DNA from 4 places in the Streptomyces sp. NBC_01304 genome. Region 1 is predicted to be linked to each of the others. Evidence: riboswitches for the same ligand, from Rfam matches in the RefSeq annotation. Region 1 holds a riboswitch; each other region holds the start of a gene.
What was found. Region 1 has a riboswitch for cobalamin ahead of OG430_RS37170 (cobalamin biosynthesis protein). Riboswitches for the same ligand answer to the same signal wherever they lie in the genome.

Region 1 (7,342 bases):
GCCCGACGTGCCGACGACAAGGCCGTCCGTCACCGTCCTGCGGGCCGTCGCGACCAGCTCGTCCCACGCCCGCCGCATGTCCTCATCCATGGCAACCATGGCCGCGATCCTGCCAGCGGGCAGCCGCCGGGGCACTGTAGTGCGGAGCGTAGGAGTCCGTAAGGCCGCATATGGGGATAGATACTCCCGTACCGATGATTGGCTGGAGATCGATGGGCATCAGCGGGCATGACGTGAGCTTCCGGTAATCTCGGGGAGATTTGTCATGCACGTCGCCATCCGGGGGGAAATATGGCTCGTGATCACAAACCGTCCCACCGTCGCTTCCACCTCAGCAGGCGCCGCGCCCTCGCGGCTACCGCCACGGTCGCGGCGCTGATCCTGGGGGAAATCGCCCTCGCCGAGATCCCGGCGCACGCGGCGGGCAAGCCGCGGGGGCACGACGTCTCCTCGCACCAGAAGAACGTCAACTGGCAGAAGGCCAAGAGCAAGGGCGCGCGGTTCGTCTACGTGAAGGCCACCGAGTCGAACTGGTACAAGAGCCCCTACTTCTCGCAGCAGTACAACGGCTCGCGCAACGCGGGCATCATCCGGGGCGCGTACCACTTCGCCGTGCCGAGCGAGTCGTCCGGCAAGTCGCAGGCCGCCTACTTCCTGAGGAACGGCGGCAGGTGGTCGCGCGACGGGTGGACGCTGCCGCCCGCGCTCGACATCGAGTACAACCCGTACAGCTCGAAGAAGTGCTACGGACTGAGCAAGTCCGAGATGGTCGGCTGGGTCGCGTCCTTCAGCAACGAGATCAAGCGGCAGACCGGCCGCCGGCCCGTGATCTACACCAACACGAACTGGTGGAAGCGGTGCACCGGGAACTACGCGGGCTTCGGTGACAATCACGCGCTGTGGCTGGCCCGCTACGGCTCCTCGCCCGGCGAGCTGCCGAAAGGCTGGGGCTACCTGACCTTCTGGCAGTACGACAACGGCAGCGGCCGGCTGCCGGGTGATCAGAATCTCTTCAACGGGTCGATGACCCAGCTCAAGCGGTTCGCCCGGGGCTAGACCGGGGGGCGGATCGCCGGGATCCCCGGGCGGGTGCCGCCGCTTTCGAACCGAAGGGAGAGGCGGCCTCCCGCTTTGGGACACCACACCGCCCGCCCCAGTTCATCTTCCGTTCACTCAGGTTGCTTACGTTCGTCCAGCCACTGACATCGAGCGATTGCCTGGGTAAATGGAACACATAACGCTGCTGCTCGCGATTGTGATCGTGACAGCTCTCGTGTTCGATTTCACGAACGGTTTCCACGACACCGCCAACGCGATGGCGACGACCATCTCGACCGGCGCACTCAAGCCCAAGACCGCGGTGGCCATGTCCGCGGTGCTGAACCTCGTCGGAGCATTCCTGTCCGTCGAAGTCGCCAAGACGATCTCCAGCGGTCTGGTGAGTGAAGACGGCATCAAGCCCGAAGTCATCCTTGCGGCGCTCGTCGGCGCCATCCTGTGGAATCTGCTGACCTGGCTGGTCGGCCTTCCCTCCAGCTCCTCGCACGCCCTCATGGGCGGTCTGATCGGCGCCACGGTCGCGTCCATCGGCTTCTCCGGTGTCAACGGCGGTGTCGTCGTCACCAAGGTGCTGATCCCCGCGCTCGCCGCTCCGCTGGTCGCCGGTCTCGCCGCGTACCTGGCCTCCCGGCTGACGTACAAGCTCGGCAAGAACATCACCGCGAAGTCCTCCGCGAAGGGCTACCGCGGCGGCCAGATCGCCTCTGCCGGCCTCGTCTCGCTCGCGCACGGCACCAACGACGCGCAGAAGACGATGGGCATCATCACCCTCGCCCTGGTCGCCGGCGGCGCGCTCGCGCCCGGCTCCAACCCGCCGGTCTGGGTCATCGTCTCGGCCGGTCTGGCCATCGCGATGGGCACCTACCTCGGCGGCTGGCGCATCATCCGCACCATGGGCAAGGGCCTCACCGATCTGCAGCCGCAGCAGGGCTTCGCCGCCCAGACCTCGGCCGCCTCGGTCATCCTGGCCTCGTCGAACCTCGGCTTCTCCCTCTCCACCACGCACTCCTGCTCGGGTGCCGTGATGGGCGCGGGCCTCGGCCGCAAGGGCGGCGTGGTGCGCTGGTCGACCGCGACCCGGATGTTCGTCGCGTGGGGTCTGACCCTGCCGGCCGCCGGTCTGGTCGCCGCGGGCGCCGAGTTCGTGGCCCGGCAGGGCGACTGGGGCATCGCGGCCGTCGCGGTCTTCCTGGTCGCGTCCTGTGCCGCGATCTGGTTCATCTCGCGCCGCCAGGTCGTCGACCACACCAACGTCGTGAACGACGAGATCACGGATGTCGCCGAGGCCGAGCCCGCGGGCGTCGTGACCACCGCGATCGCCGCGGTCACCCCGCCGCCGGCCGGTATGGCCGCCGCCACCGTCGAGACGTCCGAGGACGTCAAGACGACCATCCCGGCCCCCACCGCCCCCGCCGTCGCGGATCCCGCGCGCCCGGCTACGGCGACGGTCTGAGCCCCCGGGCTCGGAGAGTAAGGACAGCAGCATGAACATCGACTGGGCAGCTCTCGGCTCCGTCTTCGGCGTCAGCCTTCTGGCGACCGTCTCCCTGGTGGCCCTGTTCACCCTGGGCATCCTCGGTCTCTCCAAGCAGGAGGAGGCCGCGGCTTCCGGCGGCTCCGCGGCGCTCGCGCGCTCGGGGGCGTACGCCTGCTTCGCACTGTGCGCGGCGGCGGTCTCGTACGGAATCTTCCTGATCGTCACCTGACGGCGGCGATCGACGGATTCGTCACCTGACGGTACGGATCCGGAGCACCGCGACGCGAGCGGCGTCCGGCGACTTTCCGAGGTCGCCGGGCGCCGCTCTCGTGTGTCCTCGTGTGGGCCTCGGCACACTCTTTAGCCGCAGGTCAAAGCCGAGTTGACGGGCCTCGCGGAGCGTGGTGGACTTCCGGAGCCAATTACGGCGGCAGCAGAGGAAGCCGGTGCGAATCCGGCGCGGTCCCGCCACTGTCACCGGGGGTTCACTCCCCCGGAAGCCAGGAACTCTCTCCGCCGGTCACGTCGAACCAGGGCGCGGACCCTGAGTGAGGACATTCGCCATGCGCGGCTGCCGTTCAGCTGTCCCTGTGCCCCTGCGGGCACCCAGTGCGTCAAGTGCTTCCTGTTTCAGGGTCCTTCGAGGCGTAGCGGCGGGCTGAACCGTGCCTGCCGATCGCGACTTCGCGTACGGCGCCGCCGCCGGACTGTTCGGCGACCTGCTGCTCGGCGATCCCCGCCGTGGGCATCCGGTCGCCGCTTTCGGGCGCGCGGCGGGCGCCGTCGAGCGGGTGCTGTGGCGTGACCACCGTGGGTGGGGCGCGCTGCACACCGCTGTGTGCGTGGGGGGTGCCGTGGGCGCCGCCGCGCTGGTTTCGCATGCCGTACGTGCCTCTCGTCGCGCCTCTTTCGCGCTGACGGCCGCCGCCACCTGGGCGGTGGTCGGCGGGACTTCGCTCGGCCGGGAGGCGCGGGCCATCGGGGGCGCGCTGGCCGCGGGTGACGTGGACGTGGCGCGGGAGCGGCTGCCCCATCTGTGCGGGCGGGACCCGCAGGCCCTGGACGAGGACGGGATCGCGCGCGCGGTCGTGGAGTCCGTGGCCGAGAACACCTCCGACGCCGTGGTCGGGGCGCTCGTGTGGGGAGCTGTCGGCGGGGTGCCGGGGCTTGTCGGGTTCCGGGCCGTGAACACCCTCGACGCGATGGTCGGGCACAAGTCGGTCAAGTACCGCCGCTACGGCTGGGCTTCGGCCCGGCTCGACGACGTGGCCGGCTGGCCTGGGGCCCGTCTGACGGCGGCGCTCGCGGTGGTCGCGGGCGGGGACCGGCGCGGTGCGGCCAAGGCCTGGCGCGAGGACGCGGACCGGCATCCGAGCCCCAACGCGGGCCCCGTGGAGGCGGCCTTCGCGGGCGCGCTCGGGGTGCGGCTCGGCGGGACCCTGTCGTACGGCGGACGCGTCGAGCACCGGCCGGTGCTCAACCCGGCCGGGCGCAAAGTGGGGGTCGACGACATCGAGCGGGCCGTGCGGCTTTCGCGGCGGGTGAGTTGGGGGGCGCTCGCCGTGTGTGCGGCGGCGCGGATCCTCGTACGGAAGAAGAGGTGCAGGTCATGAGCGGTGGACTGTTGGTGGCCGGGACCACCTCCGATGCCGGGAAGAGCGTCGTCACGGCCGGGATCTGCCGCTGGCTGGTCCGCCGTGGCGTGAAGGTCGCGCCCTTCAAGGCGCAGAACATGTCGCTGAATTCGTTCGTCACGCGCGAGGGCGCCGAGATCGGCCGTGCCCAGGCCATGCAGGCGCAGGCCGCCCGCGTCGAGCCGACCGCGCTGATGAACCCGGTGCTGCTCAAGCCGGGCAGCGACCGCTCCAGCCAGGTCGTCCTGATGGGCAAGCCGGTGGGCGAGATGAGCGCGCGCGGCTATCACGGGGGACGCCAAGAGGCGTTGCTCGGGACGGTCGTGGACTGTCTTGAGCAGTTGCGGGGCAGCTATGACGCGGTGATCTGCGAGGGGGCGGGCAGTCCGGCCGAGATCAATCTGCGGCGTACGGACATCGTGAACATGGGCATCGCGCGGGCCGCGCGGTTCCCCGTCGTCGTGGTCGGCGACATCGACCGGGGCGGGGTCTTCGCGTCCTTCTTCGGTACGACGGCGCTGCTCAGCGCGGAGGACCAGGCGCTGGTGGCCGGGTACTTGGTGAACAAGTTCCGGGGCGATGTGTCCCTCCTGGAACCCGGCCTCGACATGCTGGAGAACCTCACCGGGCGGCGTACGTACGGTGTGCTGCCCTTCGCGCACGGGCTCGGCATCGACGAGGAGGACGGGCTCCGGGTGTCGTTGCGCGGCACCGTGCGGGAGTCGGTCGTGGCTCCCCCGGTCGGCGAGGACGTGCTGCGGGTCGCCGTGTGCGCGGTGCCGCTGATGTCCAACTTCACCGATGTGGACGCGCTCGCCGCCGAGCCGGGTGTGGTCGTACGTTTCGTCGACCGCGCCGAGGAACTGGTGGACGCGGACCTGGTGATCGTGCCGGGGACGCGCGGGACGGTGAAGGCGCTTCAGTGGCTGCGCGAGCGCGGGCTCGCGGACGCGCTGGCCCGGCGGGCCGCCGAGGGGCGTCCGGTGCTCGGCATCTGCGGCGGCTTCCAGGTGCTCGGCGAGCACATCGAGGACGACGTCGAGTCGCGCGCGGGCGCCGTGGACGGGCTCGGACTGCTGCCCGTACGCGTCCGGTTCGCGCGCGAGAAGACCCTGGAGCGGCCCGTGGGCGAGGCCCTGGGCGAGCCCGTCGAGGGGTACGAGATCCATCACGGCGTCGCCGAAGTCCTCGGCGGCGAGAGCTTCTTGGACGGTTGCCGCGTCGGCGCTGTGTGGGGCACGCACTGGCACGGGTCGCTGGAGAGCGACGCGTTCCGGCGGGCCTTCCTGCGCGAGGTCGCGGCCGCCGCGGGGCGGCGCTTCGTGCCGGCCCCGGACACGTCGTTCGGCGCGCTGCGCGAGGAGCAGCTCGACCGGCTCGGCGACCTGATCGAAGAACACGCGGATACGGATGCGCTTTTGCGCCTGATCGAGACCGGCGCACCCGCCGGCCTCCCGTTCATTGCTCCGGGGGCACCTTCATGACCGTCCTGCTTCTGTCCACCGCCGACACGGATCTGCTCGCGGCGCGCGCCTCGGGCGCCGCGTACCGCATCGGCAACCCCACCCGGGTCGATGTCACCGGTGAACTGCCGGGCCTGATCGAGGGTGCGGACATAGCCGTCGTACGCCTCCTCGGCGGCAAGCGCGCCTGGGAGGACGGGCTCGCCGCGCTCAAGAAGTCCGGCATCCCGACCGTGCTGCTCGGCGGCGAGTCCGTGCCGGACGCGGAGCTGATGGCCGAGTCGACCGTGCACGCCGGGTCCGTGGCCGAGGCGCTGCGGTACCTGGTGGAGGGCGGCGCCGGGAACCTCCGGGAGCTGGCGAAGTTCCTCACCGAGGACGTACTGCGCCCCGGAGTGTCCGACGGCGACCGGCGCAGCGCCGAGCCCCTGAAGATGCCCGAGTTCGGGGTGCACGGGGACCGGGCGGCCGACCCTTCGCGGCCGACCGTGGGCGTGCTGTTCTACCGGGCGCACGAGCTGTCCGGGAACACCTCCTTCGTGGACACCCTGTGCGACGCGATCGAGGCGCGCGGCGTCAACGCCCTTCCCGTGTACTGCGGTTCACTGCGGGGCGCCGACCCGGCGCTGTACGAGCTGATCGGGCAGGCCGACACGCTCATCGCCACCGTCCTCGCGGCCGGCGGGGCGCATGCCTCGGAGGCTTCGGCCGGCGGTGCCGAGGAGGCCTGGGACATCGGGGCCCTGGCCGACCTCAACATCCCTGTCCTGCAAGGGCTTTGCCTGACCTCCTCGCGCAGCGCCTGGGACGCGTCGGATGCCGCGCTCTCCCCCATGGACGCGGCGATGCAGGTCGCGATCCCCGAGTTCGACGGGCGCCTGATCACTGTCCCGTTCTCCTTCAAGGAGCAGGGCCCGGACGACGTCCCGGTGTACATCGCCGACCCCGAGCGGGCCGCGCGGGTCGCCGGAATCGCCGTGCGGCACGCCCTGTTGAAGCACAAGCCGAACGCCGAGAAGAAGCTGGCTCTCGTCTTCACCGCGTACCCGACCAAGCACTCACGGGTCGGCAACGCGGTGGGGCTCGACACCCCGGCGTCGGCGGTGCGGGTCCTGGACGCGCTGCGGGACGCGGGCTACGTCGTCGAGGGCCACCCCGCCGAGGGCGACGAGCTGATCCACCGCCTCATCGCCGCCGGTGGCCACGACGTCGAATGGCTCACCGAGGAGCAGCTGGCCGCCGCCCCGGCGCGGGTGCCGCTCGCGGACTACCGGGCCTGGTTCGACAAGCTCGACCCGGAGCTGCGGGACGGGATGCTGGAGGCGTGGGGCGAGCCTCCGGGCCAGCTGTACGTCGACGGCGACGAAATCGTCCTCGCCTCCCTGCAGTTCGGGAACGTCGTCGTGATGATCCAGCCGCCGCGCGGCTTCGGCGAGAACCCGATCGCGATCTACCACGACCCGGACATGCCGCCGTCGCACCACTACATGGCGGCGTACAGGTGGCTGGAGAATTCCTTCGGCGCCGACGCCGTCGTGCACATGGGCAAGCACGGCACGATGGAGTGGCTGCCGGGCAAGGGGCTCGGGCTCAGCGGGGGCTGCGCGCCCGATGCGGTCCTGGGTGAGCTGCCGCTGATCTATCCCTTCATCGTCAACGACCCCGGCGAGGGCACCCAGGCCAAGCGCCGCGGGCACGCCACGGTGGTC
Region 2 (7,342 bases), 1.5 Mb from region 1:
TGTGGGCCGCCGAGGATCCTCGGCGGCCCATCCCGACCCCCACCATGGAGGAGTACGTGCCCACTGTCCTGCCCAGACGCAGCCGCACCCGCGCAATCGCCATGAGCGCGACGGCAGTTGCCCTGCTCGCCGGCACGGTTCAGCTCAGCACCGGCGGCGCCACCGCCGCCACCCCCACCGCCGCAGCCGCGGCGACCACCGACAAGGTCCTCGTCATCGGCGTCGACGGCGCCGTCCTCAGCCGGGTGAAGGCCGCCAATGCGCCGAACCTCAAGCGCCTGATGTCCGAAGGCCTCACCGCCGACTCGAAGCTGTACGCGAACCCCATGGCGGCCACCTCCTCCGGCCCCGGCTGGTCCACGATCGCCACCGGCGTGTGGCCCGACAAGCACGGCGTGAAGGACAACTCCTTCACCGGCAAGCAGTTCGGCACCTACCCGGACTGGCTGACCCGCGTCGAGAACGCCAAGCCGTCGCTCACCACCTACGCGGCCGCCGACTGGGAGCCCATCGCCTCCACCGACCAGAACGGCCCGATCTACTCCCCGAAGGTCGACAAGCGCTACAGCCTCAAGGGCGACGCCAACGGCTACGGCGTGGAGGACCCGAAGATCGCCTCCGCGGCGGCCGGCGAACTCAAGAACACCAGCGCCGACGCCTCCTTCGTCTACTTCGGCGAGATAGACGTCGCGGGCCACAGCAGCGGCGCCGCGAGCCAGGCCTACCTGGACGCCATCGGACGCACCGACAAGCACATCGGCACCATCCTGAACGCGGTCACCTCGCGGCCCACGTACTCCCAGGAGAACTGGAAGATCCTGGTCACCACCGACCACGGGCACACCGACTCCGGCGGTCACGGCGGCTCCACCACCCAGGAGCGCGGCACCTTCGTCATCGCCAAGGGCGCGGGGATCCCGGCGGGCTCGGTCCGCCACGACGTACGCCTCGTCGACGTGGCGGCGACCGCCCTCAAGCACGTGGGCGTGTCCACGTCCGGGCTGGACGGGGTGCCGCTCGACTCCCCGGACAACGACGACTTCGACACCGTACGGCCGAAGCTGCAGTCCCGTACGGACGAGACCGGCATCCCGGCGGACGTGAAGGGCTACACCCACACCCCGCCCGCCGGCTGGTCCGTCGACAACTCCAAGATGGGCACCGGCGGCGTCACCGAGTGGCGCGGCTGGGCCTTCGCCACGGACGAGTTCTGGACCCAGTCGCAGCGCGACCAGTGGCGCGAGCTGAACGTCCGCAGCCGTGACGTCTTCGCCGTCGCCGACTCCGACGAGTGGGCCGACAAGACCTTCACCGGCACGTACGACTCGACGCTCGTCAGCCCGAAGTGGCCGGTCACCGGCGGCACCACCCGCAGCCTCCGCTTCCAGAGCCACTACCACCACGAGGCGGGCCAGACGGCCCAGGTGCTCGTCTCGTACGACGGTGGCGCGTCGTCCGTCGTGAAGACGTTCAGCGCCGACGCCGTGGCGCAGTGGCAGAGCATTGCGCTGAACGTGCCGGCGGGGGCCACGAACGTGCAGGTCAAGTTCCGCTACAGCGGTGACAACAACTGGTACTGGGCGGTCGACAACGTCTGGATCGCCTGACAGCCGCTGAGCACGTCCGCTGATCTCGCCTGCTGACCGGGGCGGGCCCCGTGGGCCCGCCCCGGTTAGGGTGAAGGCGTAGACCTTTGGCCACCGTTTGACGTGAGCGGAGAACAGTCCCGTGGCAGAGCGCAAGCCGATCGAATCCTGGCTCACCGACATGGACGGCGTCCTCATCCACGAGGGTGTGCCGATCCCCGGGGCGGATGCCTTCCTCAAGCGGCTGCGGGAGTCCGGGAAGCCCTTCCTGGTGCTGACCAACAACTCCATCTACACCGCGCGTGACCTGCACGCCAGGCTGCAGCGGATGGGGCTCGACATCCCCGTCGAGAACATCTGGACGTCGGCCCTCGCCACGGCGAAGTTCCTCGACGACCAGCGGCCGGGCGGCACGGCGTACGTGATCGGCGAGGCGGGTCTGACCACGGCGCTGCACGACATCGGGTACGTCCTGACGGACTCCGAGCCCGATTACGTGGTGCTGGGCGAGACCCGGACCTACTCCTTCGAGGCCATGACCAAGGCGGTCCGGCTGATCAATGCCGGGTCGCGCTTCATCTGCACCAACCCGGACGAGACCGGGCCCTCGCTGCAGGGGCCGTTGCCGGCGACCGGGGCGGTTGCCGCGCTGATCACCAAGGCGACGGGTAAGGAGCCCTACTTCGCGGGCAAGCCCAATCCCTTGATGATGCGGACGGGCTTGAATGCGATCGGGGCGCATTCCGAGACCAGCGCGATGATCGGGGATCGCATGGACACGGATGTCCTGGCCGGGCTGGAGGCGGGGATGCTGACGTATCTCGTGCTCACCGGGCTCACGGCTGCGGGTGATGTGGACAAGTACCCGTTCCGGCCGTCGAAGATCGTGGATTCGATCGCGGATCTGGTGGACAGGATTTAGCCCCCACCCCGCCCCTTCCCGTAAGGCTGCCGCCAGCTTCAAAGACTGTCCTCAAACGCCGGACGGGCTGATGAAATCAGCCCGTCCGGCGTTTGAGGACACAGCTCCGCAGGATTTCGGGAAGGGGCGGGGAGAAAAAGCCCTGAACAGCCCACCCCCGGATGCGGCCGCAGCCAAAGCGCCGCAAGCTGCAACCATGCGCCGAGTTGCACCCACCCTGTGCGCCGCCCTCGCGGCAATCACCCTGACCAGCCCCGCCGCGGCAGCGGACGGCACGGTCAAGGTCACGCCCGCGCAAGCGACCCCCGGCGCCCAGATCCAGCTCTACGCCTCCGGCTGTGACGGCACCACCGGCTCCGCCAAATCGCCCGCCTTCGTCGCCGACGGCGCCCTCACCGGGCGGGACGGCAAGGGGTTTCCGCTGGCCGGTGAGGCGATGATCCGGTCGACCGCCACCCCGGGAACGTACGACGTGTCCGTGACCTGCGACGGGCAGGACGGGAAGGCCAAGGGGACCGTCACCGTCGTGCGGAACCAGCCCTCGCCGACCGCCCCGATCAAGGCCGGCGGCGGCGGCACCGCCAAGCTTGCCGCGACCACGGACGACGGGCCGGGCACCCGGCACACGCTCATCGGCGGGATGCTGGCCGGAGCCGCGGCCCTGGCCGTGGCGGGGCGGCTCGTGAGCCGTCGTCGGCGTCGTCGCTCCGAGTGAGTCGGTGAGATGGCCGACGAGAGGTCGCCGGTGTCCAGCCGGCTGCTCACCGGTCTTGCCTGGGTCGTGCTCCTCGCCGGTCTGCTGGTCTGGGGGAGCGATCTGACCGATGTGCCGCAGAGCGGCCCGAGCATCGGTGACGTGTCGGGGATCGGGCAGCCCGCCGAGGTCCAACTGCCGCCCGCCCACAAGCCGTTGCCGCCCGCCCGGCCGCACCGCGTGGACATCCCCGCCATAGGAGTGCAGGCCCCCGTCGTGAAGCGGGGCCTCGACGCGGAAAGGGCCATCGACCCGCCCCCGTACGACCAGAAAGGTGTGGTCGGGTGGTACGGGGGCGGGGTGAAGCCCGGTGCCAAGGGGGCCGCGCTGTTCGTCGGGCATGTGGACACCGAGACGCAGCCCGCTGTCTTCTACAACCTCAGCACGCTGCGCCCGGGCCAGCAGATCCGGGTGACCCGCGCGGACGGCTCGCTCGCGGAGTTCACCGTCGAGGACGTCCAGGTCTTCACCCGCGACCGGTTCGACGCACAGCAGGCCTACGGCGCCCGCGAGCCGGACCGGGCCGAGCTGCGCCTGATCACCTGCGGCGGCACCTTCGACCGGGCGGCCAAGGCGTACACGTCGAACGTGGTGGTCTCGGCCTACCTCACGGGCACCGGGCCCTGAGCCACCCGGCCCGACTCAACTAGGGCCTGTCTTCAAACTCCCGTCTGCCTCGCGACGCCTGGCACGCTCCCCCAAGCTCTTCGAGCAGGGGGGACCCCCTCTCGCCGCACCGGGCGAAAGACCAAGTACGTCCGGCCCATCGACGGGGCCTTCCGCCCGGCACGCCGAGAGCACGCACCAGACGCCGCAGGCTGATCCACAGAGATCGGGGAGACAGGCCCTAGCCCACCGGCACCGGCCCTTGACCCGAAGCCTCCGCGGCGGCCGGGGCCGGAGCGGCGGCGCGGGCGGCGGCCCGCAGGCCGAGTGCGCCGAAGACCGCCGCGAACACGCCCCAGAGCAGCACGTGTGAAGCGATCGAGAGGACCCGGAAATCCCACAGGAGCGTCGCCGCGACCGGGACCTCGTCCGGGTTGCCCGGCAGCGCGAACAGCGCGACCAGGACGGCGATCGTGGCCACCGCGACCGCGAGGTGCCTGACCGGCACGGAGCGGGACGCGAGGCGTACGTACACCTGCCAGACCAGGACCATGCCGAGCACCCCGATGGCGACCGCGGCCAGCCACAGGGCCTGCCGGTTGGCGACCGTGGTGGAGTCGCCGACGCCGGGCGGGTTGGCCGGGTAGCGCAGCCCGGGGAGCAGCGAGACGGCCAGGAAGGCGGCCGTGGAGAAGGTGAGGGCGCGCGTCCACGGGGAACCGGCGGTGGGCGTGCGGCGGTGCACCAGGGCGTAGGCGACGGCGAAGAGCAGGCCGAGGGCGAGGCCCGCGACGATCGCCGTGACGACCAGGCCGAAGTGCTGCTGGGAGCGCGTGAAGAGCTCCTCGTGGTGCTTGACTATCGCGCCGGCCGGCTCGTGCTTGTGGCCGGATTCGGAGCGTGCCTCTTCGAGGCGGATCGCCTTGTCCATCAAGGGCTCGGCGAGCAGCAGGGAGAAGAGACCGGTGGCAAGACCGGCCGCTCCTCCTGCCGCAAGACCGCGCCCGAGCAGGGGGAGTACGGGTGAAGACATGGTGCGAGCGCCCCGATCAGTGGCAGGGGGCGCCGAAGAGGTGCCGTCCGTCGTGGGAGAACTCGTGCAGGTAGTCGCCCGTCGCGGCGATCATCGTTCCGTTGTCCAGGAAGATCGCGTACAGCGCCACAAGAGCGATGATGACCGCGGCCGAGGCGATCAGCAGGTCGCGGGTGCGGGTGGTGGCGGCCGAAACCGCCGCGGTGTCGGTGTGCTGCGCGTGCTGCAGAGACATACCGGTGACCTCCTTCTGGGGTTTCCACGCCCCATGGCAGGAGGACGACGGGTTCAGTTCCTGACTTCCCGTACGCGTCACCGGAGGGTGGCGCGTGGGGTCACAGTGGCGGGACCGCCCCGGAGTTGCACCGGGTTCCTGTCAACCGTCGCCTCAATGTATGGACTTGTCGTCCGGGAGAGTCGCAGTCCACGGCAACCCCTGTCAACCAGGCCTGCCTGTCCTTTGCGAGGTCACCGGGGGCGGCAAGGGGGGCTCTTGGAGGCTCGGGGGGCGCACCTGACCCGGCCGGTGACCCGCTCCCCCCGGAGCCGCCGGCCGGGCCGGTCCTCGACCGCGCGCGCTCGGGCTGCGGGAGTAACCCGGCGCCGGCACGGGAGGTTCTGAGGCCAGTCCAGTTGTTCTGGCGTGTGGCCGGGGGCTGGGGCCGTTGAACGGCAACTCTGCGTAGAGCCGTTGGCCCAACTCTAGAACGGATGAACGCCAAGGCCTAGAGGCACTTTGACGCCAAGTCGTGGCCTGGTGGCGGTGGGTGAGTTCTGATCACGGCTGCCGTGCCGCGCGATCACGGCAGCCGCGCCTCCCGACCGCGACCGCCGGGCGTCCCGATCAGGACGGTGTGTTGCGTTCTCCACGCAGCGCATAGTCGTCCAGATCCCCGTCCATCACGGCCTGCGCGACCATGCTGAGCGGCCGGCGGGCCGTGCGGGCATGGCGGCGCAGGGCCCGGAAGGCTTCGTCCACCCCGACGCCCCAGCGCTCGGCGAGCAGCCCCTTGGCCTGCTCGATCAGTACGCGGCTGGTCAGCGCGGTCTGCAACTGCTCGGAGAGCTCCCGGCACTGGGACATCTCGCGTTGGTGCAGCAGACCGATGGTCGCGGCGTCGGCGAGCGCCTGGGCCAGCTCCACCTCGGCGCGGGGCCGCTGGTGCGTGGTGAAGACGATCACCGCGCCGAGCACGGTCTCGCGCAGCCGTAGTGGCACCGCATAGGTGGAGCTGATGTCCTGGACCCGGGCCCGCACGGTGAAATCCGGCCAGCGGGTGAGGGTTTGGGGCTCGTCGAGCGGCACCGGCCCGACCGGGGCGCCGGTGGTGAAGCTGTCCAGGCAGGGCCCGCCGAGGTGCTGCACCTCGAGCAGACCGAGCACCCAGTCGTCCCGGTCCGAGCTGGTGACCAGGGAGACCTGCTCCTCGGAGAAGAGCACGACTCCGGCGGCCACCGCCCCGAGCAGCTCCACGCAGCGGTCGGCGAGGCGTGCCAGGTACTTGGCCGGATCGAAGTCGGTGGTCAGGGTGTCGGCGGTCTCCACGAAGGCGGAGGCCAGCCGCAATTGGCTCATGGAGTGTTGCATGGTGGCCTCTCTCGACCGATTCAGTTGGCAGGCATCTCCGCGCCTACCCGATCTGGGAAGGGTGTAACGGCTCATCTACGAAGAAGATGCAGGCCCCGGTCAGCCTCGTGGCGTGCGGGTACGTATGTCAGGATTGGGAGCCGGACGGTGCACCCAAGGGGGAGTGGATGTACGGCAGCGATGACCGCCGTAAGCGCAGGTCTGCAGGTGCGGGGGTGAAGGCTTCAGCGGTGGCCGTGGGGGCGGTGCTGCTGCTCGCCGGCTGTTCCGACAGTGGCGGGGACCCCGACGCGCCCAAGACTTCGGGAAAGCAGCAGCCGAAGGGCACGGACCCCTACTGGGTCAACCCCGATGGGAACGCGGCCAAACAGGTCGCCACCTTCCTCGAGGACGGCAAGAAGGACGACGCCGAACTTATCAAGAAGATCGCGGACCAGCCGGTCGGTCAGTGGATCGGGACGGAGAACGCGGAGGCGGAGGCCCGTGGCTTCACGGAGGCCGCCGAGAAGGTCGACCGGGACGCGCTCCTGGTGCTCTACAACATCCCGCACCGCGACTGCGGCAAGTACTCCAAGGGCGGCGCCGCGGACGGCAATGCGTACCGCGCCTTCATCGACAGCGTGGCCAAGGGCATCGGCGACCGGCACGCCACGGTGATCCTGGAGCCGGACGCGCTGTTGCACCTGGTACAGAACTGCACCCCGCAGGAGCTGCACGAGGAGAGGTACGCCCTCCTGAACGAGGCGATCGACAAGCTGAAGGCGCGCAAGAACACCAAGGTCTATCTGGACGGCGGCAACCCGGGCGCGGGCAAGGCCGACGGATTCGCCGAGCCGTTGAACAGAGCCGGGAT
Region 3 (7,342 bases), 1.8 Mb from region 1:
GCGGGCGGAGAGCAGCGCGAGGGCGGTCGCCACCGCGAGGATCAGCACGCCGAGCCCGATGAATCCGCCGAGCTGAGCGGTGGCATCGTCGCCGAGCCGGTCGGCGCGCGCCCGGGCCTCGCCGCCGATCTGCCGCTGTACGTCGTGGAGTTGATCCACGAGCGTGGTCATCGAGGCCCACCAGCTTGCCGGGTCCACGGTGAGGCGGGATCCGTCGGCGCCGCGCTCGGCCTGCCGTTCTTGGCCGGTGGCGGTGCGGGCGGCGCGGCCGTCGAAGGCGGCGTCGAGGGCCGCGGTGCGGTCGGGGGTGGCAAGGTCCGCGTACTGCCGCAGGAAGGCGAGGCGGTCCGCGCGCACCTCGGTGAAGTCGAGGAACTCCTCCCCCTTGAACCGGCCGGCCGCGAACACCCCATTCAGCAGGCCCCGTTCGAGGGCGACCGCCTCGGTGGCCTTGGCGAGGGCGGTCAGGGCGCCCATCGCGTCGGCGAGCGCCCGGTCGCCGCGGACCGGTTCGGCCGCGGCGGCGCCGATCAGCCCCTCGATCGCCTTGGTGTACGCGGTCCGGGTCGGGGCCTTGTCCGCGCTGCCGTCGTCGACGTGGGCGCGTACCGCCCCCAGAGCTGTGACCGGCGCGAGCGCATCCGCCGCGGCACCGGCGGTGTCGGCACCCGCGCCGCCCGCGGCGAGCAGGGCCTCGAAGGCTAGGCGGGCCCGGTCGGTGCGGTTGCGCTGCGCCGAGACGTCGTCGCGATACTGTCCGGCGCCGCCCAACAGGCCGTTGGTCAGGCCGCGTTCGCGCTGCAGTTCACGGACGAGGCCCTGCGCCTTCAGGACCAGGTCGACGCGGCCCGCGGTCTCGCGCGCCGCGGACCAGTCGGCGGCCCGGTCGGCGACGCCGAGGCCGGTCACGACGAGGAGCAGGCAGGTGGGCACGGCGAGCACGATCGCGACCCGGCCGCGGATGGAGCCCCAGCCGGGCAGGGCGGGCAGCGAGCGCGTGCGGGGCCGATGCCGTCGGGCCGGGCGCGCGGGTGGTGTGGCGAGCGCCTGCGTGGCGGGCACCTGCGAGCCGGGCGTCCGGGTGGGGGGCGTCTTGGCGGGGGGCTGCTGCGTGCGGATCACACCGTACGACGTTACGAACCGGCCTGCCCCGCACGGTTTCTGTGCGGTAAGGACCCGGTTGCCCCTGCCTCACTCGGGCCGCGCCCGCCCCGCGCACGGCAGGCCACCTCCGCGTAACACTCGGGCACCCCCGGACGGGACCAAAGCCCCGCCCTCGGGGCCGAACGTCACCCACCATCTTGTGTCGGCATGTCGCCCTGATCCCCACATGTAGTGTTGCGGCAGCTGGTTCGGCGGAACGTCCGGGTACATCCGGGTACGCACGCCGAGGCAACAGGGAACCCGGTGGGAATCCGGGGCTGCCCCGCAACGGTGTGGGACCGCACAGCGGCCCGAGCCCGATACCTGCCGGCCACCCACCGCGCATGCCCGCGCGGTGCGGACGATTCTCCGTGCTGCCTCGTGGGAGGGCCGACGTGACACAGATCGACGCCGTGGATTCCGTGACCGAGTACCTGGACCGCCGGGACTGGCGGATCAACGCGAACGCCAACCAGGGGTATTCGCTCGGCGGCCTCGTCCTCAACACCGCCGGGAAGGTCGTGGCCAACTACTGGCTGGACCAGGTCTATCCGCAGGCCGTGGGCCGCGCACACCGCGAGGGCGACCTCCACCTCCACGACCTGGACATGCTCGCGGGCTACTGCGCGGGCTGGTCCCTGCGCACCCTGCTGGCCGAGGGTCTGGGCGGCGTGCCGGGCCAGATCGACTCCGCGCCGCCGCGCCACTTCTCCTCTGCGGTCGGGCAGATCGTCAACTTCCTCGGCACGCTGCAGAACGAGTGGGCCGGGGCCCAGGCGTTCAGCTCCTTCGACACGTACATGGCGCCGTACGTGCGCAAGGACGCCATGACGTACGACCAAGTCCTGCAGTGCGTACAGGAGATGGTGCACAACCTCAACGTGCCCTCCCGCTGGGGCACCCAGACCCCGTTCACCAATCTCACCTTCGACTGGACCTGCCCCGAGGACCTGCGCGAGCAGATACCGGTGATCGGCGGCGAGGAGGCGGACTTCGCCTACGGGGAGCTGCAGGCGGAGATGGACCTGATCAACCGCGCCTACATCGAGGTGATGACGGCCGGGGACGCCACGGGGCGGGTCTTCACCTTCCCGATTCCGACGTACAACATCACCGCGGACTTTCCCTGGGAGAGCGAGAACGCCGAGCGGCTGTTCGCGATGACCGCGAAGTACGGGCTGCCGTACTTCCAGAACTTCCTCAACTCCGAGCTGAGCCCCGGGATGATCCGCTCGATGTGCTGCCGGCTCCAGCTGGATCTGACCGAGCTGCTCAAGCGGGGCAACGGGCTCTTCGGGAGCGCCGAGCAGACCGGCTCCCTGGGGGTGGTCACCCTCAACTGTGCGCGCCTTGGGCATCTGCACGCCGGCGACGAGCGCGGCCTGTTCGCGGCTCTCGACGGTCTCCTCGACCTTGCGCGCGAGAGCCTGGAGATCAAGCGGGTCACCGTCCAGGAGCTGATCGACGGCGGCCTGTACCCGTACACCAGGCGCTACTTGGGGACGTTGCGCAATCACTTCTCCACCATCGGCGTGAACGGCATCAACGAGATGATCCGCAACTTCACGCACGACGCGTACGACATCACCGCGCCCGAGGGCCATGCCCTCGCCGTCCGCCTGCTCGATCACGTACGGGCGCGCATGGTGGCGTTCCAGGAGGCGACCGGGCATCTCTACAACCTGGAGGCGACTCCGGCCGAGGGCGCCACCTACCGTTTCGCGAAGGAGGACCGGCGCCGCTTCCCCGGCATCCTCCAGGCGGGCACGGACGAGAATCCCTACTACACCAACTCCTCGCAGCTGCCAGTCGGTTGGACGGAAGACCCGTTCGAGGCGCTGGAGATGCAGGACGAGCTGCAGGGCAAGTACACCGGCGGCACGGTGCTGCACCTGTACCTGGCGGAGCGCCTCTCCGATGCCACGGCCTGCCGCGAGCTGGTGCGCCGGTCCCTGGAGCGCTTCTCGCTGCCGTACCTGACGGTGACCCCGACCTTCTCGATCTGCCCCGAGCACGGCTATCTGAGCGGCGAGCACGCCAACTGCCCCCAGTGCGGCGGGGATTGCGAGGTGTGGACGCGGGTCATGGGCTATCACCGGCCCGTGGCCTCCTTCAACATCGGCAAGAAGGGCGAGCACGCCGAGCGCCTGCCCTTCCGTACAGCGGCGGCCGGGGCCGGGGCGTGATCGGCGTCGGCGGCTGGGCCCGGCTGTCCAGCTGTGACTGGCCGGGGCGGCTGGTCACCACCGTGTTCTGTCAGGGCTGTCCCTGGCGGTGCGGCTACTGCCACAATCCCGCGCTGCTCGATCCGCGCGCCCCGGCCCGCATCGCATGGGCGACGGTGCGGGGGCATCTCGCCCGCCGCCAGGGCCTGTTGGACGGCGTGGTCTTCTCCGGCGGCGAGCCACTGCTGCAGCCGGGGCTGGCCCGGGCCATGCGGGAAGTGCGCGACCTCGGGTTCGGTGTCGGCCTGCACACCGGCGGGGCCTTCCCCCGCCGGTTCGGGGAGATCCTGGAGTACGGCCTGGTCGACTGGGTCGGCTTCGACGTCAAGGCGGCCCCACCGGCGTACGAGCGGGTGACCGGCACTCGCAACAGCGCCGCGCCCGCCTTGCGCAGCTTGCGCCTCCTGCTCGATTCCGGGGTGCCGCATCAGCTGCGGACGACCGTCGCACCCGACCTGCTCGACGGGGACCAAGTCACCGCGCTGCGGCGGTGGTTGGCGGAGCAGGGGCTGCGCGGGCATGTGTGGCAGCGGGCGCGGCCCCCTCAGGCCGAGAGCCCCTGACCGCCCTCCGCCCCGTTGGCGTACCGGCCGAGCGCGGCCTGGAGACTGCCGGCGATCTCGAAGACGTCCGCGAGTCCGGCAAGGCGCAACAGCCGGTGCAGCGAAGGGGATTCGATGACCAGTGTCAGCCGCCGCCCCTGCTCCAGGGCGCCGTTGCGCATGAGGCAAAGCAGCGAAAGGCCGCAGCAGTCCATGAAGGTCACCCGGCGCAGGTCGACGATCACGCCGAGGGACGGTTCCTGGGCCACCATGGCGAGAGGCACGGCGAGCCGCTCCACGGCGACGAGGTCCACTTCGCCCCAGAGCTCGGCCACGATCCACCCGTCAACTCGCTCGATGTGCAGCCCGAAGGCAGGCGTGTCCACGTGCTTGTCCCCTCACACCGCTTGCACCACGGCGCAGGCTCCGCACGGGTGACCGCCCCGCCTGCCGGGCCAGGACAGCAGTGTCCGGTGGGGGCGGGCGCAACCCGTCGAGCGCGCGGAGACACACGCCTCGTAATGGTGCGACCGGGGACCAGGGAAGCTCCTTGTTACCCAGGGAAGTACCCCGCCCCCACCGGCGCAATCGGCAAGGACGCCCGGGAAACTCAGGACGCCGGGGCGCAGGGACCCCCCAGTCGTCGAAGCCGGCGCCCTCAGTCGAGGACGGCGACGGCCTCGATCTCGACCAGGTGCTCCGGCACGTCCAGGGCCGCGACGCCGAGGAGCGTGGCGGGCGGCACGGGGGTGGCGCCCAGCTTCGCGGCCGCCCGTTCGATGCCGTCGAGCAGCAAGGGCATCTTGTCGGGAGTCCAGTCCACGACATGCACGGTCAGCTTCGCCACGTCGCCGAAGGAAGCGCCGACTCCGGCCAGAGCGGTGGCGACGTTGAGATAACACTGCTCGACCTGTGCGGCCAGGTCGCCTTCGCCTACGGCCTTGCCGTCGGCATCCCAGGCGACCTGGCCGGCGACGTAGAGGTGCCGGGAGCCGGTCGCGACGGACACCTGCCGGTATGCGGCGACTTCCGGCAGTCCGCTGGGGTTGACCAAGGTGACGGGCATGCTGAACTGCCTCCAACGATAGGAAAGTTGCTCTCTTGTAGTTACTCAGGAACCGTAGGAGAGTGGCCGCCGACGTGGAAGAACGCACTTTTCAGTGACTGGGGTACCTGATGGTGACCGAGCAGTTCAGCGGCTCCCCCGAGGATGCGGACCTGCGGCGTGCGGACTCGCTGGCGCGGGAGATCTTCTCGGACGTCGCCAACAAGTGGGCGCTCCTGATCATCGAAGCGCTCGGTGAACAGACCCTGCGCTTCACCGAGTTGCGCGGAGAGGTCGAGGGCGTCAGCCACAAGATGCTCACCCAGAACCTGCGCATGCTGGAGCGCAACGGCCTGGTCGAGCGGACGGTGCACCCGGTCGTGCCGCCGCGGGTCGAGTACCACCTCACCGAGGCGGGCCAGGCACTGCGGGTGACGATCGACGGGCTGTGCGCCTGGACGCACCGCCATCTGGGCCATATCGAGGCGTCTCGCGGCCGCTTCGACACTGCCCGGCAGGCGTAGTTTCCGCGAGGGAGCAGGTCAGGGGTCGTGACCCGGAACGGCTGTCCGTCGATACTGGGCCCGAAGAAGCGCCCCGCCCGGGCACCCACGCGCCGCACTCACCCGGAGGTACCCATGAGGATGCTCATCAACGTCGCCGAGACGGTGGTCGCGGACGCGCTGCGCGGAATCGCCGCCGCCCACCCCGAGTTGACCGTCGACGTCGAGAACCGCGTGATCGTACGCAGGGACGCACCGGTCGCCGACAAGGTCGGGCTCGTCTCCGGCGGCGGCTCGGGGCACGAGCCCCTGCACGGCGGGTTCGTGGGGCCCGGCATGCTCTCGGCCGCCTGCCCCGGCGAGGTGTTCACGTCGCCGGTGCCGGATCAGATGGTGCGGGCCGCGGCCGCCGTGGACAGCGGTCAGGGCGTGCTGTTCATCGTCAAGAACTACACCGGCGACGTACTGAACTTCGACATGGCGGCCGAACTCGCCGAGGACGAGGGCATCCAGGTCGCCAAGGTCCTGGTCGACGACGACGTAGCGGTCACCGACAGCCTCTACACCGCCGGGCGACGCGGCACCGGCGCCACCCTCTTCGTCGAGAAACTGGCGGGCGCCGCCGCCGAGGAGGGCGCCCCGCTGGAGCGCGTCGAGGCCATCGCCCGCCAGGTCAACGAGAGTTCGCGCAGCTTCGGCGTCGCCCTGAGCGCCTGCTCGACGCCCGCCAAGGGCAGCCCCACCTTCGATCTCCCGCCGGGCCAGCTGGAGTTGGGCATCGGCATCCACGGTGAGCCCGGCCGTGAGCGGCGCGCGATGATGACCTCCCGCGAGATCGCCGACTTCGCGGTGGACGCCGTTCTGGAGGACCTCCAGCCGCGCAACCCGGTGCTGCTCCTGGTCAACGGCATGGGCGCCACCCCGCTCCTCGAGCTGTACGGATTCCACGCGGAGGTGACGCGGGTCCTGGCCGAGCGGGGTGTGGCGGTGGCACGCGTGCTGGTCGGCAACTACGTCACCTCCCTCGACATGGCGGGCTGCTCGGTGACGCTGTGCGAGATCGACGAGGAACTGCTGCGACTGTGGGACGCCCCGGTGCGTACGCCCGCCCTGCGCTGGGGTAGCTGAGCCGAAGACCGCCCATCGCCGGGAGATCACCCGGCTCCGCCCAGTACGAGGAGGACATGTGCTCGACGCCGACTTTTTCCGCCGCTGGATGACGGCCACCGCCGAGGCCGTCGAACGGGAGGCGGACCGGCTGACCGAGCTGGACTCGCAGATCGGGGACGCCGATCACGGCAGCAATATGCGGCGCGGCTTCCACGAGGTGACCAGGATCCTTCAGACCGAGGCGCCGGACAGCCCGGGAGCCGTACTGACCCTGGCAGGACGGCAGTTGATATCCAAGGTGGGCGGGGCGTCAGGGCCGCTGTACGGGACGCTGCTCAGGCGTACCGGCAAGGCGCTCGGTGACGCGGCCGAGGTGTCGGCGGGGCAGCTGTGCGTGGCGCTGCGCGAGGGCGTGGACGCGGTGGCCGCGCTCGGCGGGGCCACGCCCGGTGACAAGACGATGCTGGACGCGTTGTTCCCGGCGGTCGACGCGATGGAGAAGTCGTTCGGCGCGGCCCGCGCCGCGGCCGAGGAGGGTGCGCTCGCCACGATTCCGCTGCAGGCCCGCAAGGGCCGGGCCAGCTATCTGGGCGAGCGCAGCGTGGGTCACCAGGATCCGGGCGCGACGTCGTCCGCGCTGCTCGTCGCGGCGCTCGCGGAGGTTGCCGGTGAGTGACGCCGCACAGGGCCGGCCGGTCGGCATCGTCCTGGTCTCGCACAGCGGCCCGGTCGCCACCGCGGTCGCCGAGCTGGCCGCGGGCCTCGCGGGCGGCT
Region 4 (7,342 bases), 4.2 Mb from region 1:
ATCGCGGCCGGGGTCAAGGTCGCTAACGGGCAGCTGGCGATCCCGCAGCTCTTCGAGACTATGTTCCCGGACTGGTTCGCGGGTGTGGCCTTCGCGGCGATCGGCATCGGCGCGCTGGTGCCGGCGGCGATCATGTCCATCGCGGCGGCGAACCTCTTCACGCGCAACATCTACAAGGACTTCATCAAGCCGGACGCCACGCCCGCGCAGGAGACCAAGGTCTCCAAGCTGGTGTCGCTCCTGGTGAAGGTGGGCGCGCTGGTCTTCGTCCTGACCATGGACAAGACGGTCGCGATCAACTTCCAGCTGCTCGGCGGCATCTGGATCCTGCAGACGTTCCCGGCCCTGGTCGGCGGCCTGTTCACGCGCTGGTTCCACCGCTGGGCGCTGCTCGCGGGCTGGGCGGTCGGCATGGTCTACGGCACGCTGGCCGCCTGGGGAGTCGCCTCGCCCACGCAGAAGCACTTCGGTGGCTCCTCGAAGGAGATCCCCGGCATCGGCGAGATCGGCTACATCGGTCTGACGGCCTTCGTGCTCAACGTCGTCGTCACGGTGGTCCTGACCTTCGTCCTCAAGGCGGTCAAGGCCCCGGACGGAATCGACGAGACCTCGCCGTCGGACTACACGGCGGACGCGGGCGACCCGGGCGTCAAGACGGAGCTGCCGAAGGCGACGGCGGGCGCCGGGCACTGACATCGGGCACTGAGCTCGGGGGCTCAACCCCCTTACGGCAACGGGCCGTCGGAGAAATCCGACGGCCCGTTGCCGTACCTGCCGTACCTGCCGTACCTGCCGTACCTGGCCGAACGGTTGTCGTACCCGTCCGGCACACTGCCGGGATGGACTACGTGATCAGACAGGCCGACCCCGAGGAGTTCCCGGCACTCGGCGACCTCACCGTGCAGGCCTACCTCGACGACTGCCTCTTCCCCGGCCCCGACTACCCGTACGTGATGGTGCTGCGCGATGTGGCGGCCCGCGCCGAGGGCGCCGAGACCCTGGTCGCCGTGGACGAAGCGGGCAGCCTCCTCGGCGGCGTGGCCTTCGCCCTCGCCGGGAGCGTGCAGGCGCAGGTCTCCGAGCCGGGCGAGGCCGAGTTCCGCGCCCTCGCGGTGGCGAAGGCGGGGCGCGGCCGGGGCGTGGGGGCGGCGCTGGTGGAGGCCTGCGTGCAGCGGGCGCGGGACGCCGGGTGCTCGGGGGTCAGACTGTCCACGGCACCCGACATGCGAGCCGCCCACCGGCTCTACGCACGGCTCGGTTTCGTACGGACGCCGGAGCGGGACTGGTCGCCCGTCTCCGACGTCACGCTGCTCACCTATCTGTTGAGCCTGTAGCAGCTGCCTGCTGAGCCCGGGTCCCCTCAGAACTCGTCGTCGAACGACACCGAGCCCTCCACCGCCACCTGGTACGCCGACACCCTGCGCTCGAAGAAGTTGGTCAGCTCCTGGACGCCCTGGAGCTCCATGAAGGAGAAGGGGTTCTCCGAGCCGTACACCGGAGCGAAGCCGAGCCGCTGCAGGCGCTGGTCGGCGACGCACTGCAGGTACTCGCGCATGGACTCGGTGTTCATGCCGGGCAGGCCCTCGCCGCACAGGTCGCGCCCGAACTGCAGCTCCGCCTCGACGGCTTCCTTCAGCATGTCGACGACCTGCTGCTGGAGCTCGTCGTCGAAGAGCTCGGGCTCCTCCTTGCGGACGGTGTCCACGACCTCGAAGGCGAAGTTCATGTGCATGGTTTCGTCCCGGAAGACCCAGTTCGTCCCCGTGGCGAGCCCGTGCAGCAACCCCCGCGACCGGAACCAGTACACATAGGCGAACGCCCCGTAGAAGAACAGCCCCTCGATGCACGCCGCGAAGCAGATCAGGTTCAGCAGGAAGCGGCGGCGGTCGGCCTTCGACTCCAGGCGGTCGATCGACTCGACCGAGTCCATCCACTTGAAGCAGAAGTCGGCCTTCTCCTTGATCGAGGGGATGTTCTCGACGGCGGCGAAGGCGGCGTTGCGGTCCTCCGGGTCGGGGAGGTAGGTGTCGAGCAGCGTCAGATAGAACTGGACGTGCACAGCCTCCTCGAACAGCTGGCGCGAGAGATACAGCCGCGCCTCAGGGGAGTTGATGTGCTTGTAGAGCGTGAGGACGAGGTTGTTCGCGACGATCGAGTCGCCGGTCGCGAAGAACGCGACCAGGCGGCCGATCATGTGCTGCTCCCCCGGCGAGAGCTTGGCGAGGTCGGTGACGTCCGAGTGGAGGTCGACCTCCTCGACGGTCCAGGTGTTCTTGATCGCGTCCCGGTAGCGCTCGTAGAAGTCGGGGTAGCGCATGGGGCGCAGGGTGAGTTCGAAGCCCGGGTCGAGCAGGTTCTTGTTACTCATGATTACTGGCATGCCTCGCAGGACTCGGGGTTTTCGAGGGAGCAGGCGATCGCCTCGGGATCGGGCGTGTTCGCCTGTACGGGGATGGGGTTGGCCGACGCCCCGGACTGGGCCCCGGACGCCGCACGCGCGATGCGCGTGGCCGGCCGTGAACGCAGGTAGTACGTGGTCTTCAGGCCCTGCTTCCAGGCGTACGCGTACATCGAGCTGAGCTTGCCGATGGTGGGCGTCTCCAGGAACAGGTTCAGCGACTGCGACTGGTCGAGGAACGGCGTGCGCTCCGCCGCCATGTCGATCAGCGCCCGCTGCGGGATCTCCCACGCCGTGCGGTACAGCTCGCGCACCTCGGCGGGGATCCAACCGAAGCCCTGCACCGACCCGTTGGCCTCGCGCAGCGCCTCCCGGCTCTGCGCGTCCCAGACGCCGAGCCGCTTGAGCTCGTCCACCAGGTAGGCGTTGACCTGCAGGAACTCCCCGCTCAGCGTCTCGCGCTTGAAGAGGTTGGAGACCTGGGGCTCGATGCACTCGTAGACGCCGGCGATCGAGGCGATGGTGGCGGTCGGTGCGATGGCGAGCAGGAGCGAGTTGCGCATGCCGGTCACCGCGATGCGTTCCCGCAGGGCGGCCCAGCGCTCGGGCCAGTGCAGGTCCACGTCGTAGTGGTCGGGGTGCAGGACGCCGCGCGCGGTGCGGGTCTTCTCCCAGGCCGGGAGCGGGCCGCTGCGCTCGGCGAGGTCCGTGGAGGCCTCGTACGCGGCGAGCATGATGCGCTCGGCGATCAGGGTGGAGAGGGAGCGTGCCTCGGGCGAGTCGAAGGGCAGGCGGAGCTTGAAGAAGACGTCCTGCAGGCCCATCGCGCCGAGGCCGACCGGGCGCCAGCGCGCGTTGGAGCGGCCGGCCTGCTCGGTCGGGTAGAAGTTGATGTCGACGACCCGGTCGAGGAAGGTCACGGCGGTGCGTACCGTCGCGTCGAGCCGCTCCCAGTCGATGCCTTCGGGAGCCGAACCGTCCACGAACGCGCCGAGGTTGACGGAGCCCAGGTTGCAGACGGCCGTCTCCCCGTCGTCCGTCACCTCCAGGATCTCCGTGCAGAGGTTGGAGGAGTGGACCGTGTGGCCCGGCTCCGCCGTCTGGTTGGCCGTACGGTTCGAGGCGTCCTTGAAGGTCATCCAGCCGTTGCCGGTCTGCGCGAGGGTGCGCATCATGCGGCCGTACAAGTCCCGTGCGGGGATGGCCTTCTGGGCCAGTCCGGCCGCCTCGGCCTTCTTGTACGCGGCGTCGAACTCGTCGCCCCACAGGTCGACGAGGTCCGGCACGTCGGCCGGCGAGAACAGCGACCAGTCCTGGTCGGCGGCGACCCGGCGCATGAACTCGTCCGGGATCCAGTGCGCGAGGTTGAGGTTGTGCGTGCGCCGGGCGTCCTCGCCGGTGTTGTCGCGCAGCTCCAGGAATTCCTCGATGTCGGAGTGCCAGGTCTCCAGGTAGACCGCGGCCGCGCCCTTGCGCCGGCCGCCCTGGTTCACGGCGGCGACCGAGGCGTCGAGGGTCTTGAGGAACGGGACGATGCCGTTGGAGTGCCCGTTGGTGCCGCGGATCAGCGAACCCCGGGAGCGGATGCGGGAGTACGAGAGTCCGATGCCGCCCGCGTGCTTGGAGAGCCGCGCCACCTGGTGGTAGCGGTCGTAGATCGAGTCGAGCTCGTCCAGCGGGGAGTCGAGGAGGTAGCAGGACGACATCTGCGGGTGGCGCGTGCCGGAGTTGAAGAGCGTCGGCGAAGACGGCAGGTAGTCGAGGCGGCTCATCAGGCCGTACAGCGCGGCGACCTGGTCGACGGCGCGGTCCGACTCGTCCTCGGCGAGGCCGGAGGCGACGCGCAGCATGAAGTGCTGCGGCGTCTCGATGACCTTGCGGGTGATCGGGTGCCGCAGGAGGTAGCGCGAGTGCAGGGTGCGCAGGCCGAAGTAGCCGAAGCGGTCGTCGGCACCTTCGTCCAACGAGGCGGCGATGAGCGCGTCGAGCCGGGCGGTGTGGACCCAGACGAATTCGGCGGTGCGGTCCGCGATCAGGCCCTCGCGGTGGCCGAGCGAGACCGACTCGGTGAAGGTGCGCACGCCCTGGGACGCGGCTTCCTCGGCGATGGTGATCGTCAGGAGCCGGGCGGCGAGGCGGGCGTAGGCCGGGTCCTCGGAGATGAGGCCGGCGGCGGCCTCGGTGGCGAGCTCGCGCAGTTCGGCCTCGTCCGATGCGGCGTTGCGGCCGCGGAGGGCGCTGGCGGCCACCTTGCCGGGGTCCGTGTCGGGGAGGTCGGCGGTGAGGCTGGTCAGGGTCCGCAGCAGCGCGGTACCGGGGCCGTCTTCCGCTCGGGCCTGTTCGGCCTGCAATGAGACAGGGTCGACTGGCGCGATGGTCACGTGGAGCACTCCCTCGCTCGGCTCGGGGCCATCGCGGGGAGGAGGGGCACACGGGCGGTACGTACTGCCTCGGGCAGCGCACGGCGTCGCGTCCACCGGCCCATTCCGCGAGGCCCGGACGTCATCGGCACCCGGACCGGTCGGTACGGGTGCGCTGCCGGCAGGTGCTCGGACTGGGGAGTGCGGAGCTGCGGGGCCCGGGGGTGCACGACCCTCGGGGTTCACAGATACGCACATGTACACCGTTGCGGGACAGTTCCGGATTCGCACCGGATTCCCCTGCGGCGACAGCGAGCACGAGCATACATCTTGTGGCGGGGAGTTGAGGGCACACCCACATCTAGTGTCGGGGGCGTGCCCTCCTCGATGACGGCCGGCCGCACGCGGCCTCAGGCGGCAAGGTGCTCCGCACGGCGGCCGGCGCTCCGCAGGGGCACGGAGACGGGAGCGACGGGCTCGTGCGAGACGGCCGCCCGGCCCTGCTCGGCGGCGCGCAGCTCGCGGTCGATGCGGCGGTCGCGGGCGTGACCGACGAGGGAAGGGAGGGCCAGGAGGAGGAAGATCCCGGCGACGACGAGGAGTTCGGCTGCGGTGCTTGCGAATGTGTTCATGGCTCTACTTTCCCGCTCGGAGCCCCGCGGGGGCAGTGGCAGGACTGCCATACAACCTCGACATCCTGCCAACTCTGCGGCAGACTGCGGAGCATGCTGAAAAACGTGGTCGCAGTACTGCTCGACGGCGTGCATCCCTTCGAACTGGGCGTCGTCTGCGAGGTGTTCGGCCTCGACCGGAGCGATCAGGGGCTGCCCGTGTACGACTTCGCGGTGGCCTCCGCCGAGGGCCCGACCCTGAGCACCCACGCGGGGTTCACCATGACGGTCGCGCACGGCCTGGAGCGCCTGGAGGAGGCCGACCTCATCGCGGTCCCGGCCGGCGAGAACTTCGCGAAGCGGGCCTTCCCGGAGGAACTCCTCGACGCCCTGCGCCGGGCGGTCGACCGCGGGGCCCGCGTCCTCTCGGTCTGCAACGGCGTGTACGTCCTCGGCGCGGCCGGACTCCTGGACGGGCGGCGCTGCTCCTCGCACTGGCGGTACGCCAAGGAGCTGGCCATCGAGTACCCGCGGGCCCGGGTCGAGGCCGATGTGCTCTACGTCGAGGACGGCCCGGTCATCACGTCGGCCGGCACCGCGGCCGGCATCGACGCCTGTCTGCACATCGTCCGCCAGGAGCACGGCACTCAGGTGGCCAACGCCATCGCCCGGCGCATGGTCGTCCCCCCGCACCGCGACGGCGGGCAGGCGCAGTACGTCGAGCGGCCGGTGCCGATCTCGTCGTGCGACACCGTCGGTGACGTCCTGGTCTGGATGGAGCGCCACCTCGACGAGGAGGTCACGGTCGAGGAGCTCGCGATCCGTGCCCACATGTCGCCGCGTACCTTCGCCCGCCGCTTCCAGCAGGAGACCGGGACGACCCCGTACCGCTGGGTCCTGCGCCAACGCGTGCTGCTCGCACAGCAGTTGCTCGAGTCGACGGACGAGACGATCGACGCGATCGCGGGCCGCGCGGGCTTCGGCACGGCGGCGGCGCTGCGCCATCAGTTCCTGCGGACGCTGGGGACCACGCCGAATGCGTACCGGCGTACGTTCCAAGGGCCGACACGCGTCGCATGACCGAACTGAGGCCGACACACACCGCATGACCGAACCGGGACCGACACGCGCAGCATAAGTGGATCAAGCAGACACCCGGACAACCGGAACCGGAGCCTCGCCCTCTTCCTCGCCGGATCGAGGAGGTGGGAAGCATGGCGCAACGCAGCCATGCCCGTGCCGGCCGGCGCAAGCGGCGGATCGACTACCCGAGACGGGGCCGCACCGGATGGCGGCGCTGGCTGCCGTCCTGGCGGCTGCAGTTGGGCACGTTCGCGTTCTTCGTGCTCACCCTCACCGGCCTCTTCGTCGCGGTGTACGTCAGCGTCGACATCCCCGACGAGAACGCCGAGGCCCGCCAGGAGGCGTCGGTCTACTACTGGTCGGACGGCTCGCCGATGGTGAGCGTGGGCGCGGTGAACCGGCAGAACGTCACGCTGGACGAGATATCCGACTCCCTGGAGAGCGCGGTGATCGCGGCCGAGAACGAGAGTTTCTACAGCGACTCCGGTGTCTCCCCGAAGGGAATCGCCCGCGCCGCCGTCTCCATCGCGACCGGCGAGGAGACCCAGGGCGGCTCGACCATCACCCAGCAGTACGTGAAGAACACCCATCTCTCGCAGGAACAGACGGTCACCCGCAAGGCCCGCGAATTCGTGATCGCGCTGAAGCTGAGCAATCAGAAGTCCAAGCAGGAGATTCTGCAGGGCTATCTCAACACCAGCTGGTTCGGGCGTGGTTCGTACGGCATTCAGGCAGCCGCGTACACGTACTACGGAATCCCCGCCTCGAAACTCGACCCCAGCCAGTCGGCCCTGCTCGCGGCCCTGCTCAAGGGCGCCGAGGAGTACGATCCGGGGCTCAGCGCGGCCAATCACAAGCGGGCCGAGGAGCGTTGGGAGTGGATTCTGGAC

Region 2: it holds a riboswitch for cobalamin, as region 1 does, so the genes downstream of both, OG430_RS30420 (CbtB domain-containing protein) here and OG430_RS37170 (cobalamin biosynthesis protein) in region 1, are expected to answer to the same signal.
Region 3: it holds a riboswitch for cobalamin, as region 1 does, so the genes downstream of both, OG430_RS45405 (ribonucleoside triphosphate reductase) here and OG430_RS37170 (cobalamin biosynthesis protein) in region 1, are expected to answer to the same signal.
Region 4: it holds a riboswitch for cobalamin, as region 1 does, so the genes downstream of both, OG430_RS17925 (ribonucleoside-diphosphate reductase subunit alpha) here and OG430_RS37170 (cobalamin biosynthesis protein) in region 1, are expected to answer to the same signal.

The regions. Positions count from the first base shown of each region.
Region 1 covers NZ_CP109055.1:8,353,490-8,360,831, reverse strand. The annotation lists gene OG430_RS37190 (class II aldolase/adducin family protein) at 1-99, opposite strand, end outside; gene OG430_RS37185 (lysozyme) at 292-1,056, shown strand; gene OG430_RS37180 (inorganic phosphate transporter) at 1,226-2,512, shown strand; gene OG430_RS37175 (hypothetical protein) at 2,544-2,765, shown strand; cobalamin riboswitch at 2,945-3,116, shown strand; gene OG430_RS37170 (cobalamin biosynthesis protein) at 3,202-4,149, shown strand; gene OG430_RS37165 (cobyric acid synthase) at 4,146-5,654, shown strand; gene cobN (cobaltochelatase subunit CobN) at 5,651-7,342, shown strand, end outside.
Region 2 covers NZ_CP109055.1:6,841,375-6,848,716, forward strand. The annotation lists gene OG430_RS30395 (alkaline phosphatase family protein) at 102-1,607, shown strand; gene OG430_RS30400 (HAD-IIA family hydrolase) at 1,729-2,508, shown strand; gene OG430_RS30405 (hypothetical protein) at 2,705-3,223, shown strand; gene OG430_RS30410 (class F sortase) at 3,233-3,889, shown strand; gene OG430_RS30415 (CbtA family protein) at 4,110-4,901, opposite strand; gene OG430_RS30420 (CbtB domain-containing protein) at 4,918-5,136, opposite strand; cobalamin riboswitch at 5,170-5,321, opposite strand; gene OG430_RS30425 (ANTAR domain-containing protein) at 5,746-6,477, opposite strand; gene OG430_RS30430 (glycoside hydrolase family 6 protein) at 6,657-7,342, shown strand, end outside.
Region 3 covers NZ_CP109055.1:10,104,146-10,111,487, reverse strand. The annotation lists gene OG430_RS45410 (sensor histidine kinase) at 1-1,122, opposite strand, end outside; cobalamin riboswitch at 1,332-1,489, shown strand; gene OG430_RS45405 (ribonucleoside triphosphate reductase) at 1,539-3,329, shown strand; gene OG430_RS45400 (anaerobic ribonucleoside-triphosphate reductase activating protein) at 3,326-3,931, shown strand; gene OG430_RS45395 (STAS domain-containing protein) at 3,913-4,296, opposite strand; gene OG430_RS45390 (RidA family protein) at 4,569-4,976, opposite strand; gene OG430_RS45385 (winged helix-turn-helix transcriptional regulator) at 5,087-5,479, shown strand; gene dhaK (dihydroxyacetone kinase subunit DhaK) at 5,594-6,586, shown strand; gene dhaL (dihydroxyacetone kinase subunit DhaL) at 6,645-7,244, shown strand; gene OG430_RS45370 (PTS-dependent dihydroxyacetone kinase phosphotransferase subunit DhaM) at 7,237-7,342, shown strand, end outside.
Region 4 covers NZ_CP109055.1:4,126,015-4,133,356, forward strand. The annotation lists gene mctP (monocarboxylate uptake permease MctP) at 1-693, shown strand, start outside; gene OG430_RS17915 (GNAT family N-acetyltransferase) at 840-1,334, shown strand; gene OG430_RS17920 (ribonucleotide-diphosphate reductase subunit beta) at 1,361-2,380, opposite strand; gene OG430_RS17925 (ribonucleoside-diphosphate reductase subunit alpha) at 2,371-4,779, opposite strand; cobalamin riboswitch at 4,922-5,083, opposite strand; gene OG430_RS17930 (hypothetical protein) at 5,169-5,390, opposite strand; gene OG430_RS17935 (GlxA family transcriptional regulator) at 5,484-6,449, shown strand; gene OG430_RS17940 (transglycosylase domain-containing protein) at 6,584-7,342, shown strand, end outside.